Regions from separate parts of the Paenibacillus allorhizosphaerae genome, predicted to be linked through region 2. Evidence: riboswitches for the same ligand, from Rfam matches in the RefSeq annotation. Region 2 holds a riboswitch; each other region holds the start of a gene.
The links. A riboswitch is a leader RNA that binds a small molecule or an ion and turns the genes downstream of it on or off. The one in region 2 is predicted to bind cyclic di-AMP.
Positions count from the first base shown of each region.

Region 1: linked by a shared signal. The riboswitch ahead of ACFQI7_RS33830 (3D domain-containing protein) and the one ahead of ACFQI7_RS31095 (C40 family peptidase) in region 2 are both predicted to bind cyclic di-AMP.
Region 3: linked by a shared signal. The riboswitch ahead of ACFQI7_RS26770 (hypothetical protein) and the one ahead of ACFQI7_RS31095 (C40 family peptidase) in region 2 are both predicted to bind cyclic di-AMP.
Region 4: linked by a shared signal. The riboswitch ahead of ACFQI7_RS26280 (stalk domain-containing protein) and the one ahead of ACFQI7_RS31095 (C40 family peptidase) in region 2 are both predicted to bind cyclic di-AMP.

Region 1 is NZ_JBHSRV010000021.1:9,467-13,677, forward strand. It holds gene ACFQI7_RS33820 (HD domain-containing protein) at 1-985, shown strand, start outside; gene ACFQI7_RS33825 (TatD family hydrolase) at 1,043-1,810, shown strand; cyclic di-AMP (ydaO/yuaA leader) riboswitch at 2,036-2,261, shown strand; gene ACFQI7_RS33830 (3D domain-containing protein) at 2,582-3,715, shown strand; gene rnmV (ribonuclease M5) at 3,819-4,211, shown strand, end outside.
Region 2 is NZ_JBHSRV010000014.1:113,279-117,489, reverse strand. It holds gene ACFQI7_RS31105 (M1 family metallopeptidase) at 1-1,227, shown strand, start outside; gene ACFQI7_RS31100 (hypothetical protein) at 1,244-2,056, shown strand; cyclic di-AMP (ydaO/yuaA leader) riboswitch at 2,359-2,495, shown strand; gene ACFQI7_RS31095 (C40 family peptidase) at 2,499-2,969, shown strand; gene ACFQI7_RS31090 (hypothetical protein) at 3,023-3,232, opposite strand; gene ACFQI7_RS31085 (helix-turn-helix domain-containing protein) at 3,381-4,211, shown strand, end outside.
Region 3 is NZ_JBHSRV010000009.1:98,071-102,281, forward strand. It holds gene kdpA (potassium-transporting ATPase subunit KdpA) at 1-596, opposite strand, end outside; gene ACFQI7_RS26760 (potassium-transporting ATPase subunit F) at 611-688, opposite strand; gene ACFQI7_RS26765 (hypothetical protein) at 828-1,238, opposite strand; cyclic di-AMP (ydaO/yuaA leader) riboswitch at 1,363-1,625, opposite strand; cyclic di-AMP (ydaO/yuaA leader) riboswitch at 1,802-2,000, opposite strand; cyclic di-AMP (ydaO/yuaA leader) riboswitch at 2,341-2,537, shown strand; gene ACFQI7_RS26770 (hypothetical protein) at 2,641-3,096, shown strand; gene ACFQI7_RS26775 (AraC family transcriptional regulator) at 3,208-4,044, opposite strand; gene ACFQI7_RS26780 (ABC transporter substrate-binding protein) at 4,146-4,211, opposite strand, start outside.
Region 4 is NZ_JBHSRV010000008.1:320,549-324,759, reverse strand. It holds gene ACFQI7_RS26295 (AAA family ATPase) at 1-470, opposite strand, end outside; gene ACFQI7_RS26290 (hypothetical protein) at 565-648, shown strand; gene ACFQI7_RS26285 (polysaccharide deacetylase family protein) at 838-1,542, opposite strand; gene ACFQI7_RS26280 (stalk domain-containing protein) at 1,695-2,567, opposite strand; cyclic di-AMP (ydaO/yuaA leader) riboswitch at 2,571-2,741, opposite strand; gene ACFQI7_RS26275 (DUF6483 family protein) at 2,901-3,593, shown strand; purine riboswitch at 3,738-3,839, shown strand; gene purE (5-(carboxyamino)imidazole ribonucleotide mutase) at 4,052-4,211, shown strand, end outside.

The DNA.
Region 1 (4,211 bases), on a different contig from region 2:
TGTCGGACACGGGCCGTTCTCCCATTCCATCGAAAAAACGTTCGGTACGCATCATGAAGAATGGTCGTGTCGAATTGTGCTGGGCGACACGGAAGTCAATCAAGTTCTGCGGCAAGCTTCGCCTACCTTTCCCCAGCAGGTTGCCGGTATTATTGCCAAGACATACACCCACGAAATCGTCGTCAGCCTTGTATCCAGCCAGTTGGATGCGGACCGGATGGATTACTTGCTGCGCGATGCTTATTTTACAGGCGTCAATTATGGCACTTTTGATTTGGAGCGCATTCTTCGCGTCATGCGTCCTTATCAAGGTCATATTGTCGTGAAAGAAAGCGGCATGCATGCTGTGGAAGATTACTTAATGTCGCGCTATCAAATGTATTGGCAGGTCTACTTTCATCCTGTCACCCGAAGTGCTGAAGTCATTTTGCACAAAATTTTTCAGAGAGCGAAGCACTTGTATGAAAGCAGCTACTCGTTCCGCTTCATGCTTCCGCCTCTACTCAACCTGTTTAATCAAGCATTGACGGTGGATGATTATTACTTGCTGGACGAAGCCTTGATGCAAACAGCTTTGATGCAATGGTCCATGGAAGAGGATCGGACTTTGGCCGACTTATGCTCCCGTTTTTTGCAGCGGCGATTGTTCCAATATATAACGCTGGAGCGGATCGACGACGGGCAAATGGAGCGGCTCCGAGCCCAATTAGAACGGTTCGGCATCGATCCGGCATATTATCTGGAAATTGATTTTCCGTCCGATCTTTCCTATGATGTATATCGACCCGGTGTGCACGATGAAAAATTGCCCATCCTGCTGCTCGATTCCAAAGATCGTCTTACTGAAATTTCCAGAAAATCCGAGATCGTAAGATCGATCAGCGGCATCCACATGGGAAAATACCATCTGTATTACCCACAGGAGTTCATTACGAAACATCTTTCTCAATTTGACCCGGATTTGCAAAAACTGCTCTCAACTTAAATGATTTTCCTTCCTTTCCAAGATGATTATCAAATAGAAGACAAAAGGAGTCGCTTTATGCTCATAGATACGCATGCACACTTGAATGCGCCTCAGTTCGATGAAGATCGACAACAGGTCATCGAACGCGCGCAGCAGAACGGAATTCGTCGAATTATCAATGTCGGTTTTAACCGGGAAACGATACCGAGCTCCATTGCGCTGGCCGAGCAGTACGATTTCATCTATTCTACGGTTGGCTGGCATCCGACGGATGCCAAAGATATGCTGCCTGAAGATCTGGAATGGCTCGAGTCGCTTTGCCGGCATGAGAAAGTGGTGGCGATCGGCGAGATCGGCCTCGATTATTATTGGGACACGTCCCCCAAAGACGTGCAGGATCGGGTATTCCGGGAGCAAATCCGGCTGGCCCGCAAAGTCGGAATGCCGATTGTCATCCATAACCGGGACGCCCATCACGATGTGGTGCAAACGCTCCGAGAAGAAAAGGCGGCGGAGGTCGGCGGCGTCATGCATTGCTATTCCGGAAGCTGGGAGACGGCGAAGCTGTGTCTGGATATGAATTTTTACATTTCATTCGGCGGACCGGTTACGTTCAAAAATGCCAGGCAGCCCAAAGAAGTGCTTCAACACGTGCCGCTCGACCGCTTATTGATTGAGACGGACGCGCCTTATTTGGCCCCGCACCCTTACCGCGGCAAGCGAAACGAGTCTTCCTACGTCCGTCTTGTTGCCGAGACTGCGGCGGAAATTAAGGGAATTTCGGTAGAGGAGCTGGCGGAGATCACAACCCGAAATGCGATGGCTTTTTTTCGCTTAAAGTGAAAAAAGGTGCCGATGGGGACGGCCTGTTTTTTGTTCGACTGAAGATAAATGAAGAAAAACGATGAAAAATAGATGTGCGGAAAAGAAATATAAGGTTTTTATTCGGAAAAACAATGAATAATGGTGATTTCGGCCAAAATTCACTCTAATTTTTCGAGTTTGTATACTTTACAACTTCTACCTTCCCATCGTAAACTCAATAATAACTTCATAACGATTACCATATTTCCAACTTCGCTGAGTTTCCAAATGGGAAACGGGGGAACCGCATTGCATGCTGTTTGGCTTCGGCCGGCGGCAGCGGTGTAAAATAGGGGTGAATCCCAAGTGCATGCAGATGCACTGGTTGACAACGAATACCGGTATTCCGGCTATTCATTGCAACATGGGTAGGGCGACTCTCAAGTCCGAATCCGTCAGCTAACCTCGTAAGCGTTAAGAGAGAGGTAAATTGTCGTGTGCTTCTATTTTCATTTGAACAAATGAGAAAAGTCACGGGAAGAGCCCTCTTCTCCGCTGACTTTTTTTTGTGTTTCCCCGTTAGATGGGATAAAGGTCCGAGCCGGTTCATAAACATGTGTCCCAAGGAGGTGGGGCTGCAGGCAAGTCGCAGTTCTGATGACACCGGACGGAGGTTGCTGCAAACTGTAACGCAGCGATGCGCTACTCGGAAGCAGCGTTGGTGTGGAGCCAAACTAAATTACCATAGTCGCGTCAGATCTACTCATGCAAAACACTCGGGTGGCGAGGCTTTGAAGGAGGACCGAACTAGTGGGCGTTGTGTCAACGGAACAAACCCATGTAAGACGATCATCCAGCATGTCCTTCGCATTGCGATGGAAGCATGAAAACTTGCGTATGATATCGATTATTGCACTCATTTCATTCGCGATGGCTTTCATGTTTTTAATGATGTTGTATGGTACGGCCATTAAGCGCGTATCGGTAGTTGTAGACGGCCAGGAGAAAACATTTCAAACCCGGCACGGGAATCTGCAACGAATACTGGATGAACAAGGCATTGCTGTCGGCGAGCACGATCATCTGTCTCACTCCCTGGCGAGCGCGATCAAATCGGGAGAGCGGATTATGATTGAACGGGCGAAGCCGGTAGAGCTTACCGCCGATGGAGAAACCAAAACGGTATACACGATCGGTAAAACGGTGGGAAGTGCGCTGCAGGAACTAAGCATTTCTTTGGGCGAGCTTGATAAAATAACCCCTGCGATCGATGCGCCTTTGCCGGAAAATGATAAAATTCAAATTGTACGGGTGAAGAAAGAGACGGAAGAAGTAACGGAACCGATTGCATTTGAAGTTGTCAAACGCAACGAACCGCAGCTCTTGAAAGGTAAAGAACAAGTAGTTCAGGAAGGGCAAGAAGGCGTCTTGCTCAAAACGAAGGAAAAAGTGTTTGAAGACGGCGAATTGGTGTCTGAACAGGTAGTTGACGAGAAAGTCCAATCGGAAAGTATAAAAAAGATTGTTGCGATCGGCACGAAAAACCCGGTAACGGTGTTGTCGGCCTCGTCGCCCACTGTGGATGAAATATCGAAAAATGGAGTGACCTTTGCTTACAAGCAGGTCATCAATAATGTCACGCTTACCGCTTATACCGCTGGTTCCACAGGAAAAGGAACCTCGCATCCGGGATTCGGTAAGACGGCTACAGGTACGACAGTAACGGAAGGTCGCACGATTGCAGTAGATCCAAAGGTCGTTCCTTTGGGTTGGTGGGTTTATATCGATGGTATCGGATTCCGCAGAGCGGAGGATACGGGTAGCGCTATCAAAGGAAACGTCATGGACGTTTATTTCGAGAGCAATACGTATGCGAACCGGTTCGGATTGAAGCGCGGGTATACCGTGTATGTCATCGGACCGAAGAAGCCGACAACCGATTAATGACTTGCAATTAGGGCAGACTCATAATATAGACGAGAAGGAAAGAAGAGGTGCGACACGTTCCTCTTCTTTTCTGCTGTTAGCGAAAGAAGGTAAGTATGGTATGATTAAGGAAATCATTGTCGTTGAAGGAAAAGACGATACAACGGCCGTGAAACGGGCTGTCGAAGCCGAGACGATCGAAACCGGCGGGTCGGCGATCAACAAAGATGTGTTGAAACGGATCCGATTGGCGCAAGAGCGCAGAGGCGTCATCGTCTTCACCGACCCGGACCACGCGGGGGAACGGATCCGCAAAATCATTTCGAAAGAAGTGCCCGGCTGCAAGCATGCTTTTTTGACCCAGGAAGCGGCGACGAGCCGCGGAGATATCGGCGTGGAGAACGCATCCGTAGAAGCGATTCGCGAGGCGCTTGAGAATGTGCGCACCGATTATCAGTCGGCGGAAGCCCAAATTTCATGGGAAGACCTGATGGAAGCTGGACTCATCGTCCAT
Region 2 (4,211 bases):
ATATTTGACGTCAAGCTGAAGGTGCCCTCCGCTTACACGGTCGCAGCCACCGGCTTTCCGACCCGGCCGGTTGCCGACGACGGGAAGACGAGAACGTACTATTTTTATTCGGACGATGTCCACGATTTCGCTTGGGCCGCTTCCCCCCACTTCATCTATTACGAAGAGCCTTACGCAACCAAGTCGCTGCCGGGCGTACGCATTAAGCTGTATCTCGATCCGAAGCATGAAGCGCTCAAGGCCCGGTACATGACCGCCGCCAAAAAAGCGCTGGCCCGCTACTCCGAATGGTACGGCAGCTATCCTTACTCCACCCTGTCGATCGTCGTTCCGCCGGAGGAAGGCAACGGAGCTGGCGGCATGGAGTACCCGACGCTCGTTACCGCGTGGGGCGCTTCGGAAGAAAACCCGAACCTCGAGCTCGAGCGCGTTGTCGTGCATGAAATCGGTCACCAGTTCTTCTACGGCATGGTGGCAAGCAACGAATTCGAGGAAGCCTGGCTGGATGAAGGGTTCACCTCCTATGCGGAAGATAAGCTCATGGCTTCCGAGTACGGCGTACGACCGAATTTGCTTGTCGAGTCGAGCTATATCACATCGCCGGCGGCGCTGCGCAAAAATTCATGGAGCTTCAGCGGCCACAATCAGTATGCCGAAAATGTATATACCCGCGCCAAGCTGGTGCTCAAAGCGATGGAGCGGCAGGTCGGCCCGGATACGATGGATAAAATTATGCGCAACTATTTTCAGCGTTGGAAATTCAAGCATCCGACATCTAGCGATTTTCAGAAAACGGTGGAAGACGTAACCAAAACAAGCTGGAAAGACTTCTTCGACCAATATGTGTATAACGGCATGATGGTCGATTACGCGGTAACCGGCATTGAAACCCGCAAACTGACCGAAGGCGGGCAAACCGTTTACGAAAATAAAGTGCAGCTGCGCAAGCTGGGCGGAACGTATCGGGACGTGCCCATCCGATTCCGCTTCGCCGACGGATCGCAGATTGACAAAACGTGGGACGGCGCGGACAGTGAAGTCATTATGAGCTTTAAATATACGGCCCCGCTCGATTGGGTCGCTATCGATCCGCAGCATACGATTGTGCTCGAGAATAAACGGATTAACGGATTCATGAAAACAAACGTCGATCCGAAGCTTTCGGCCCGTTGGAATATGAGCGTCGTGAAAATTTTGGAGACCTTGTTCGGATGGGTCGCCTTGTGAGAGGTGAGAAGCGATTATGTGGTATTGGATGAAAAAAGGCTGGGCGATCGCCTGGCAGCAACCGTTCGCCGTCTTTGCGCTCTTCCTTTATAATTTGGCTTGGGGCGTGTTGATTTACAAACTGATTCAATCCATTGTCGTCCCTTTGCTTCACCGGTATCCGGGCAAGGATCTTTCTCACGAAACGGCTCAGCTGTTCTGGATCGAAGGGCAGTTTCAGATCATGAAGACCGATTTGCTCATGCCGTATATATGGTGGGCGAGCGCTCTGATCGGTTTGCGCATGCTGCTCAGTCCAGTCATCAACGCCGGTATCTATTATTCGCTGCATCATTTGGAAATGAATGCGGGCTACCGTTTCGTGAAGGGGATTCGCAAGCTGGCCCTCCCCTTCCTCGGCCTGTATGCGCTACAGACGCTTTTATCGCTGGTCCCGCTGTACTGGCTCGTGCCATATGCGCTGCGTCAATATGCCGAGCAGTCTTCCTACACCGACCTCGGCAAAGCGCTTCTTCCTGCAACCGGCTGCTTTATCGCTTACATTTTCCTGCTGCAGCTGCTCTTTCTGTATTTGCAGGTCGGTAAAGTGGACGGCCGCTCTTCTCTCTACACCGTGCTGTTCGTGATGAGGCAAGGACATGTCATCGTATTAACCGCTTTGGGCGTGTTGGCGATTACCTTCATCGTATCGGCGGCCGTCATGGTTTCCGCCTTCGTCTGGGCCGGATTAGCCGCACTTGTATTGTTCCAGGCGTACCGACTCGTTCACATGTTCATGAAATTGTGGGCGATCGCCACCCAATATGCACTTTGGTCGGAAAAAGCATAATACCGTTTGCGCCGTTTAGGCCCCACTTCCCCGATGAATCGGAGGAGGCGGGGCCTTTTTCGCCGTTGACCGACACGTTCTTTATGTCGGCGCCGCGCTGCGAGCGGTAGCGGCTTTTTTCGACAAAATTCCAAGGATTGGAAAGGATGGGCGATTTTCTGTTTCCTTATTTTGTAAGCGCTAACACTCAACCCCGGTGCGAATCGGCAGGTTTCATGTTTTAACCTAATTATTGTGACAATATTGTGACAAAAGAAGGAAAAGCTCAGTTTTCCACGAATACCTGTACATAGCAATACAAAATGAAAATTTTGCCGAATTTCCGTTCGCGGAAAACGGGGGACCACAATTTGGGTGAATTGATCTCGCTTCACAGTGATCATAGGGAACCTTCAACCGAACCCTCAAGCTAACCTCGTAGGCACCGGAAGGGGAAACTTCTTTGAAGAAGCTTGTCGGTTTTGCACTTTCTTTGACTATGTTTTGCACCATCTCGGTTGGCAGCGCATTTGCTGAAACCCCACTAAGCTCAGCGGTAAACGCAGGATTGGGTTCGCCGTACAAATGGTCCGGCACAACAACGAAAGGCTTTGACTGCTCCGGCTATACTTCTTGGGTGTTCAAAAAGTTCGGTATCGACCTGCCGCATACTTCCAAAGGCCAAGCCACGGTTGGCGACTCGGTGGACAAAGATCAGCTTCGCCCCGGCGACCTGGTATTTTTCAATACTGACGGCAAAGGAATCTCCCATGTAGGCGTATACGTGGGCGACGGCAAATTTTATCACTCCGCTACGGACAAAGGCGTCATCATTACGAAAATGAGCGACTCCTACTACACAAAACGTTATGTTACCGCTCGCCGCGTTCTATCGGATGATCAGTATACGCAGCTGATGACTGACGCGAATTAATGCACCGCTAAGAGCCGCTGGCATCCACTTGATGCTTACGCGGTTCTTTTTTTCTATCCCAGCTTGTGCTGTTCGGGGATGGTTTCGGCGTTGTCATTCGCATGCCAAGGCACAATCTCCAGACCGTTAAAGCAGCGGCTCATCTGCTGAAGCCGTACTTCCGCATCCGACCATTCCATTGGTTTTCCCAGACTTTTTCCCTTATAGCATAAGATGTACAGCACAATTTCCGAGCCCCCTTGTATATACGATTGTCTAATCATTACCCATTACCCTTCGCCGCGCCGGTTCAAACAATATTTTCTAAAAGGTGTACGCCGATTTAAATAAACATTAAAATAAGAATGAATGTGACGGATGCCTTTCGATGAAGAACCGCCTGAAGCAGTCTGCTATGAGGAGGAACACCGAATGCTGTTGCCGAGAACCATTTCCATTCATCGTCGAAGTATTGTGTTGACCTGGCTATTTTCCTATTTGGCCGTTCTTCTGCTGCCCGTCATGATCAGCGTGATCGTATACCGCGAATCCAGCACGACGCTCGAAGGCGAGATCCACCAAGCGAATCTTTCGTTACTGAAGCAGGTCCGGGAAGTGATGGACAACTACTTCTTGTCGATGGAGCGCCTGAACTTCGAAATGACCTGGAACTTGCAGATGCAGGAGCTGCTGAATTCCAATAAGTACGCCTCTTCTCCAAACGAGTATATTTACGATCGATACAAACTGACGCAGGACTTCAATTTGTACCAATCCGCCTACCCGACCGTCGATTTGTTTTATACGTACCTCGGCGGCGATAATACCGTCGTACTTCCTGGCACCGTCCGCAGCGGGCCGTTCGCCTATCAAACTTTGCATGCCGATCCTTCGTTTCCTTATGGCGAATGGAGCTCCCTGGTCGACCGCAAAGATTTCCGGGGCTTCGTGCCGATGGTCCGAATCGATGAAAACCTTAAAATTCGCAAAACGGTCGCTTACGTCAGCCCCTACAATACGGATAAAGACGGGACGCTGGCAACCAACGTCGTCATGATCGATCAAGCGCGCATCCTTGGCGCGATCCAGAATGTAGAGCTGTTCAATAAAGGGCATGTGCTCATATTGAACCGGAATAACGAGACGCTCGTTTCCAACGCCAACGAAACGATCCCTTCCGATTTTCCGTTCGACCAGCTCGGCGATGAATCCAAGTTTTTTTACTATAAAAAAGACGGGGAAAAATACGAGATTCATTCCATT
Region 3 (4,211 bases), on a different contig from region 2:
TGCAGCGTTTGCGGAACGTGAAGCGCCACAAGCAGAAGCGTCACCACGAGCGCCAGCGGGAAAAACACGCGCGTATGAGCTTTCACGAAATCTTCAAAGAAGTTCCCGATCGTCCGACCCTTATTTGTAATCCCTCGAACAAAAGCGATGGCAACACATAACCCGGTCGCCGCAGAAGTGAACATCATCATCATGATGACGGCCATTTGCGAGAAATACGAGAGCCCCGATTCGCCGCTGTAATGCTGCAGGTTCGTGTTGGTCATGAAGCTGATGACCGTATTGAATGAAAGCGTCTGCTCCATGTTGTCGATGCCGTTCGGATTCAGCGGCAAAAACTTTTGTACCCTCAGAATCAAATAACTGACGGCCACCAGCACGATGTTCGTTAAAATGAAGCTGAGTCCGTACGTTTTCCAGGTCATGCCCTTTCGATCCTTAAGCCCGATCAGGGCAAAAACAGGTTTCTCAATGATAGAAAAAAATTTGTCCGTCACACTCGCTTCATTCCGAAACACCTGGTATAAATAAGTGCCGAGCGGCTTAACGATCAGCATCAAAATCAGGATCACAACGGCAATTTGCAAAATGCCCACAGTGTACAGCCTCCCTAAAATTTCTCCGGATGAATGAGCGCATAGGCCAGGTAAATAAAGATAAACGCCGTAAATAAATAAACAACGATCATTTGCGCTCACCTCCCGTTTCCTCAGTCACTTTGCCGCACCAGGACAAAAAGCCGGCGAACAGAACGTAAGTCGCTGCGAGAATCAAAACCATATAGAGATCCGCCATATATACTCCTCCATCACTTCCAAGTTCTCGGTTCACCCTACAAGCGCATGGAGTAAAAACGATACTTCATCGCTGTTCGTATGAATGACGAAGCTCGCTCCAAGTCCTTTATAAATGAGCCGCGGGTGGTTCGAATGCGTGATTACATAAGTCGGTTCGCTGCTCCAAGAACTGCATATGCGAATGTAGCGGCAGCACAAAGTAAAACTGCTTTCGAACAAAAATATTTTTCCGATCGGAAAGTCGGGCAGCTGCCAGGTGCTTTCCTCGGTTGTGTCGACGAGTATAATGCGCTCAACGCCCAGCTCCTTCATTCGCGCTCGCTCCCGCTTGTTATTAGCGATCGCGGCAAAGGGGAGTCTATGCGTCATTAATAAACGGACGAAGGCTTCACCCGCTTTGTTGGGCGCAGATACCAGAATAAATCTTTGCCGGCTATCCATGTGTTCTCCTCCTTGAATGAAGAAAGAGAAGGCAACAAAAAAGAAGCCTGCGATCAGAGAAGAACTCTTCCCGCGGCTTCTGAAGGCACAGTAAAGAACATACCGTGTCCTGCTCACGACAATCGTTGCCTCTCTCTATACGCTTACGAGGTTAGCTGACGGATTCGGGCGTGAGAGTCGCCCTACTTGCGTTGCAATTGTACAGCGGAGATGTCGCTGGACAATTGTCAACAATGCTGCAACCGTTACATCGGTATTCACGATGTCGGTTGTCAACTGCAAGATTCACCCCATAAAGCCGTGACCGTATCCGACATTTGGATATGCTGCGCGACTCCGTTGGTTCCCCCGTTCCTTTTCCATTCAAGGATTCAGCGAAAAGTTGCATATGACCTATTCAATTTATTCGTCTCTGCAAATAAAACGGTAAATTTTCAATAAAATGCAGCAAAAAACCACAGAGGCATTAAGCCCTGTGGTCGCGGCAAACGATCACAAGCTTCATCATCCTCTCTCCAAAAGCAGCGCTTTTCTGTCGAATCGATCCGGATTCGAAAGACAAGCCGGCTGCCGTCTAACGCTTACGAGGTTAGCTGACGGATTCGGGCGGTGAGAGTCGCCCTACGCGAGTACGGAATTCCATGACATTCCGTCCCCGCGATTCACCCCTGGCGATGCGCGACCGGCTCTCACACCGTTCTTGCACCACCTGTTGGTTCCCCCGTTTTCCTTGGTATCAAGGAAATTCAGCGAATAAAAATGGGAAACTTTGTTTGGATTGTTTCTTGAGTCGTATCATACGCTCGAAGCAACGCGCTGTAAAGAAACGCTGCATTGCAAATCCGGCACTGGCAGGCGATAGAGCTCGAACAATCCGTATATGATCTTTCATTTTCGATATCATGCTCCGCTTTTCGCCGCTTTTCTGAGAAACCGCGATAAACGAAGAATCAAGCAGCATTTATATCGATATTAAATGCAGGCTTTGAATGAATCCGTTTCCATCCTCATATGAAGCCAAAAAACCGAAAATAACATCCGGATTCGGGTTTTACTTTGCGTATGGCTCGGAGTATGATTCATTGCAACAATATCATATTTTCCTATTCAAACGCAGAGTTCCTTTATAGGAAACGGGGGACCCAATCGAAGCCTATACTAACGCAAAGGCTTCAAGGGGTGAATCTCAGATAGTGACAACCGACATCGCTTCGCTAGATGTAACGGTTGCAACGTGAGTAGGGCACTCTCAAGCCCGAACCCGACAGCTAACCTCGTATGCGCATTGAGAGAGAACCGCACCCATGCCTTCTATTGCTATGCAAGAAGCCCGGGAGCAGAGTTTCTCTGCTCTTCGGGCTTTTTTGCGCTTTCCACCTTAAAGTTAAGGAGATTGGATACGATGTTCAACTTAACCGTTCCTTCACCCGTAATAAATGAAAATGAGCTTTTACACTATCGCATCTGCGCGATGGAGGTGTTCCGGTTCGACTGCCGCCTGATCCAGAATCAAATCCCTTTGACCGGCGGCGAATGCAACTGCGGATTGCTCAAAATATCAAGCGGCGGGGTTAGCGGTTGGGGAGAATACGTGATACCCTGCACGAGGGAAAACATAGATTTGGTCCGCTGGGCATTCGTCTTTGCGAAACTGAAAGGTCTTTCCATTGCCGATGCCATTCGCTGCGTCCAAACCAGAGACAAAGCGTGGGGGCAAGCAAGGACGAATCTCGCCGAATCGGCGCTGCTGGATTTGGCCTTCAAGCTTAGATATCCCTTCACCCTGCAAAAAGATATCGCTTCATCATTAGGGAGTTCCCTGTTGATCGACCGTTCGCAGGCGTACTTCTCTTTCTAAATGCAATGCGGTGCAGACAACATCATGACGAAACCAAGAAAAACCAAGCCGGTCTGTCGGGCCAAACTTGGCTTTCTTTGGTATGCTATTCCTCGGCGTCAAAGGCCGCGGCTACGCTTTGCGATACATGCGGGGAGCCATGCCCACTTCCCTTGCAAATAATCTGGTGAAATAAAGCGGATCCTGATAGCCGACCTCTCTGGCAATTTTCGAAATCGGCTCATTGGTGGTGCGGAGCAGCTGCTTCGCTTTATCCAGCCTTATTTTGTTAATAAATTCAAATGGCGTATAACCCGAGTACCTTTTGAACAAAATCGAGTAGTAGCTGGCCGACAGCGACGCCATGCGCGCCAATTTATCGCGTTCCAGCGACTGCTGGTAATGGTCCTGAATGTATTTCATGGAATCGGATATAAGCCGGGCCGTTTCATCTTCATCCCGCAGCTTGTGGGTCAGCGCCTCACTAAGCCACTTCATCAGCGTCAAGAACAGAAGCCTGACGGTCCATTCGGTCCCCGCGTTTTTGTCATTCCACAACTCATGCAACTGTTTGAGCCGTCGTTCCAGCTCCGCGGCGTCCGCATGAACGGAAAAAACACGCTCGAACGGCAGAGGGGCGCCTTTCTGTCCCAGTCTGGCTTGGTTCCCTTCCCATTCCATCGGGAAATACAGGAAATGCACGCTATAATACGTCAGAGGTTCCGCTTGCGAACTTGACAATATCATGTGTTCATCCGGAGCCATATGAAGAACCGTGCCCGGATTTAGTTCCCATACGGTGCCATTCAATTCATACGTGCCCTTTCCCGCAAACACGTAAACAAAGTTGTACAAACTCGTCTGTTTCAGCTCAAACCTGTACTTCCTTTGTTTCCAGAAGGGTTCCCCGCGGAGGAGCACCTCGACCATTTTCGGAAAAAATCGTTCGAAAAACGGCTCATGCACCATTCTCATCTCCCACGACGCATGATGTATATAACGTCATCATAGCACAGAACTTTGCCCCTCGGCAGAGAAGCGCCGCCCCGGCAGCTTGCAAAAATGCCGGATCATTTTGCTTTCTCGGAAGCAATCGCTTTATTGATCACTTCTTCGGCGCTTCGCAGCACCGTATT
Region 4 (4,211 bases), on a different contig from region 2:
TGCATAAATGCGGAAAAGAACGATTCTCCATGCGACTGCTCATGCAGCGACTTGCCTCCGTAAGAATCGATGATCTTCCCTCCCGATCCAGGCTCCCGATCCATTTGATCAATATTGGTGGCAAGGTTATAGTACGTTTCGGCTCGGAAAAAGAAACCGTCACGCGGCTTATTAATACCGCGCACGATCCGAATATATTGATGCAGCGTAGAGTGCGACTCCTGCGTGGAGAAGTTGAAATTCATGGTTCCGCCTTCCGGATTGAAGCCCCAGGCAACGGCCAGCGCTTCCAACAGCGTAGATTTCCCCATGCCGTTCTCACCCACGATATAAGTGACTTTCGGATGAAGCGTAAGATTGTGCAGTTCTCCCAGTGCTGGGAGATTGAACGGATATTGCGCAAACGACGGGACCTTTTCCCGCAGCAGAGCGAAGCTTCGGATGAAAGGGTCTTTTTCAGCAAGAACCACGGCAATACCTCCTTATTATGAAGATATTATAGTTGAATTTCGCAGCCGGAGCCATTCCCGTGTATAACGAAAACATGGCTGCGCTTCTTCGGCAATCCGGCATTGGGAAGAAGAAGGACTGCTATGGCCAGAGCGCGATCCGGAAAACGGTTTATTTTATGCAAAATACAAAAAATGAAGGAAATCTTACAGGCAGTTGAGCATCGTAGCATTAATAAAGCAAAAAAAGAGATCGAAGGCGCACTATCAAGCATTCATTGGTGCAACCGCCAACAGTTGTACTGCGTTTATATATTGGTAGAGCTTTGCAATGAGGTCGGGTTTATGGAATAAGCTCTTGCCGCCGGGGCAAGAGCGCTGAAAATGCTCATTTTCGCGTCTTAGCGATGAGATCAGATACGGTAAGAAAGCGGTAGCCGCGCTGCTGAAGCTCCGGCAGGATGCGTTTGAGCGCCTCTACGGTTTGGCTACAATCTCCTTCAAGATCGTGGAACAAAATGATGTCACCGTTGTGAACATTGTTTAGCACCGTTTGAACGATTTTGTCGGCGCCAGGCTTCTTCCAGTCTTTCGTATCCTGATACCAGGACCACATGACGACCGTCAGCTTGTCCTCCTTCATGGATTGGAGCAGCGCATCGTTGTAAAATCCGCCTGGGGGCCGAAAGACGCTCGGCATTTGCTCGGTAATATCGAAGATGACTTCCTGGGTTTGCCGAATTTCCTCGACGATTCGTTCGGGAGGGTAGTTTTTCAGAAAATGATGGTCAAACGTATGATTGGCAATCTCATGGCCTTCATTTACTTCACGGATCGCAATGGCCGGATACATTTTCACGCGTTTGCCGAGCACGAAAAAAGTCGCCTTAGCCTGATACTGATGAAGTAAATCCAGTATTTGCGGGGTATATACCGGATTAGGACCATCATCAAACGTTAAGGCGATAAGCTTCTGGTCCGTCTGCACGTTCCATACAACCTCGCTGCCGAGCGGAGGCGCCGCGGTAGTCGTAATCGGAATCATCAGCGAAACAATGAGCAGGAGCGTTACTACGGTTTTTGTTTTCGTCAACGGGCTTCACCTCGGCATCTAAAGTACCTTAGTTAGGGTGGGCCAACGGATGAAAAGTATTCGGAAGCGGCGGCATGCAAAAAAAAACAGCCGCCCTAAAGAGGACGACTGTTTTTGCCATTGGATGAGTCCAGACTGCTGTAGAGATGTAGTTAGGAACCTAATACGTAAATTTTAACTTGCTGTACGCCGAACATCCTTGCTTTTGAGCGGCTTTCGGGCAAGAAAATATCAATTTTATTGCCTTTAATGGCACCGCCGATATCACTGGCCGTAGCGTACAAGCCACCGGACGGCAAGCCGTCGTAATTATAGCCCTCGATATATACTTTCGTGCCGAGCGGGATCACGTTCGGGTCGACGGCGATCGTTCCGAGCTGCAATGGATTTCCCATATAATCGACTGGGCCGTTGCCGCCATTCTCGCTCGGAGAAGCCGTATACGCCGTTGCTTTCGCTTCGATGAGTTTGCTGTACGAAGGGATCGCACTGCTGCTCAATGTCGAAACGGCGGCTGGCTGTTCTTTTGGCTTGTACCATGCCGGAGCATAATATTTACCGTCCGTACCCAAAATGGCGATACGGTTCGAGTTGTCCCACTGGCTGTTATACCCGAACGTATCGGAGAGCAGCCGGAAAGGAACATAGACTTTCCCGTCGATCAGTTCTGCTGGTGTTGCGATTTCGGTTGATTTGCCGTCGACCGAAATATGGTTATCGCCCGTCGTAAGCGAAATGCTCTTTTTTCCATTCGCCAAAGTGACTTTTATTTGCGAGCCCGCCGGTTCCCATTGTACTTGAACTCCAAGCTTGTCTGCGACGACGCGGGCAGGCACCCGCAACTTATGATTCTCATCCAGGAAAGGCTGTGCGTCCGGAAAATGGACCAGACTGTCGTTGACTTGCACCTTCACGTCTTCCGCCAAGCGTTGAGGCTCGGCCGCTTCCGCTTTTTGGCATACCGGCAAAACGGCAGGCAAGGCGAACAAACATGCGAGGAACATGCCCTTAATATTCAATTGCATTCATTTCCCTCCTATGAATGCCTCCGAGGTTAGTTGTCGGGTTCGGGAAGAGGATGCTCCCTAGTATTGCAGCCGTCGCCTTAAATCGTGACGATGCCGAAATGCATTCACCCCATGTGTTTCATCCCCCGTACGCGCACGGCAAAAAAATGCGCGATTCGGCTTTTAGTAATTTACCATAGCGTACGTACCGGTTCAATGCATAAAATTATCCAGTCATTTCCGATTAATGGAAGCCCCCTTTTTCCTCCCGGGCAGAAATGGGGTACAATGAAAATAAATTCGTGCAAGAGTAGAAGTTTATGACCGTCAGGGCAGGGGAGGAGAAGCACAATGTATAGACGAGACTATATTTTGGGACTGATTGAGAAGGCAGCCGTTGCGGTATATAAAGTGGCCGCGGCCAGAAGAAACGCGCAATTTGAAGAGGCGATGGCGCTGTTGAATCAAGCGATGAAACAACTGCTCGGTATGAATTCGAAGCTGATCGGAGCGCTGTCGGTGAAAGATTTGCTCGCCATGTTTTCTCAGGACGGCGGGATTGATCAAGGGAAAGTGCTGGCGGCGGGCGATCTGCTTCATGCGGAAGCGTCCGTATGGAAAGAGGCGGGTAACGAGACCGCGGCCCGGCAGACGGCACTCAAATGCGTTGAAATGCTGCTGACGGCGATGGAACTGGATGCCCGGTCCGAGCTGAAGAATGAATTCGACGAGCGTTTGAACCATGCGCTGGACATGGCCGGGCGTGCTCCCAAAAGCGCCGAGCTATTGGAAAAGCTGATTCCTTATTGCAATGAGGCGGGCAAGCTGGCCGATGCGGAAGACGTGTTGTTTCAATGGTTGGACGAGCTGGAGAAATCCGGACAATGGGAGCGGAGACTTAAGGCGATCGATGAAGGGATTCGAATGTGCGAGCAATGGCTTCAATTAGATGAAGGGAAAATATCGGCAGGCGGATTGAGTTCGGCCGAAATCCATAGCACATTGCAGGATTTGATAAAAATGAAAGCGAATTCGCAAACTTAAACGGCATATCGCTGAAGATCATTCAATAAATGCGAACTATTTTTTGTTTGAATTTATTTAATGTTCGTCTTTTATAGTTGACATGCGCTGTTAAAGGCTGTTAAACTGAGAGGGTAATAACAAGATGGAACAAACGAATTTTTGGAGAATAAAGTCGAATAATCTCGTATAAAGTCGGGAATATGGCCCGAAAGTTTCTACCCAAAAACCATAAATTTTTGGACTACGAGTGAACGAACGATAAGGAAGGTCGGCATGTTTGTGCCCGGCCTTAGCTTGCGCTTCGGGCTATTTGTCGTCCAGTGGATAGAACGCATCGGTATGCGCCCTATCAGCCGGACGTTTTTTTATACATCAGAAGCTTAACTTAAACACGAATGGATCTTCACCGATCAAAAGCGCTATGTGCATTGCAGTGTATGTTGCTAATTTAATCTATAATATCGGAGGTTCAGCCAGTGTCCGTACTTGTTGGCGTCATCATGGGAAGTCAGTCCGACTGGGAAACGATGAAGCACGCCTGTGACGTGCTCGAGGAATTAGGCGTTCCGTATGAGAAGAAAGTCGTTTCCGCGCACCGTACCCCGGATTTAATGTTCGAATATGCGGCTTCAGCGG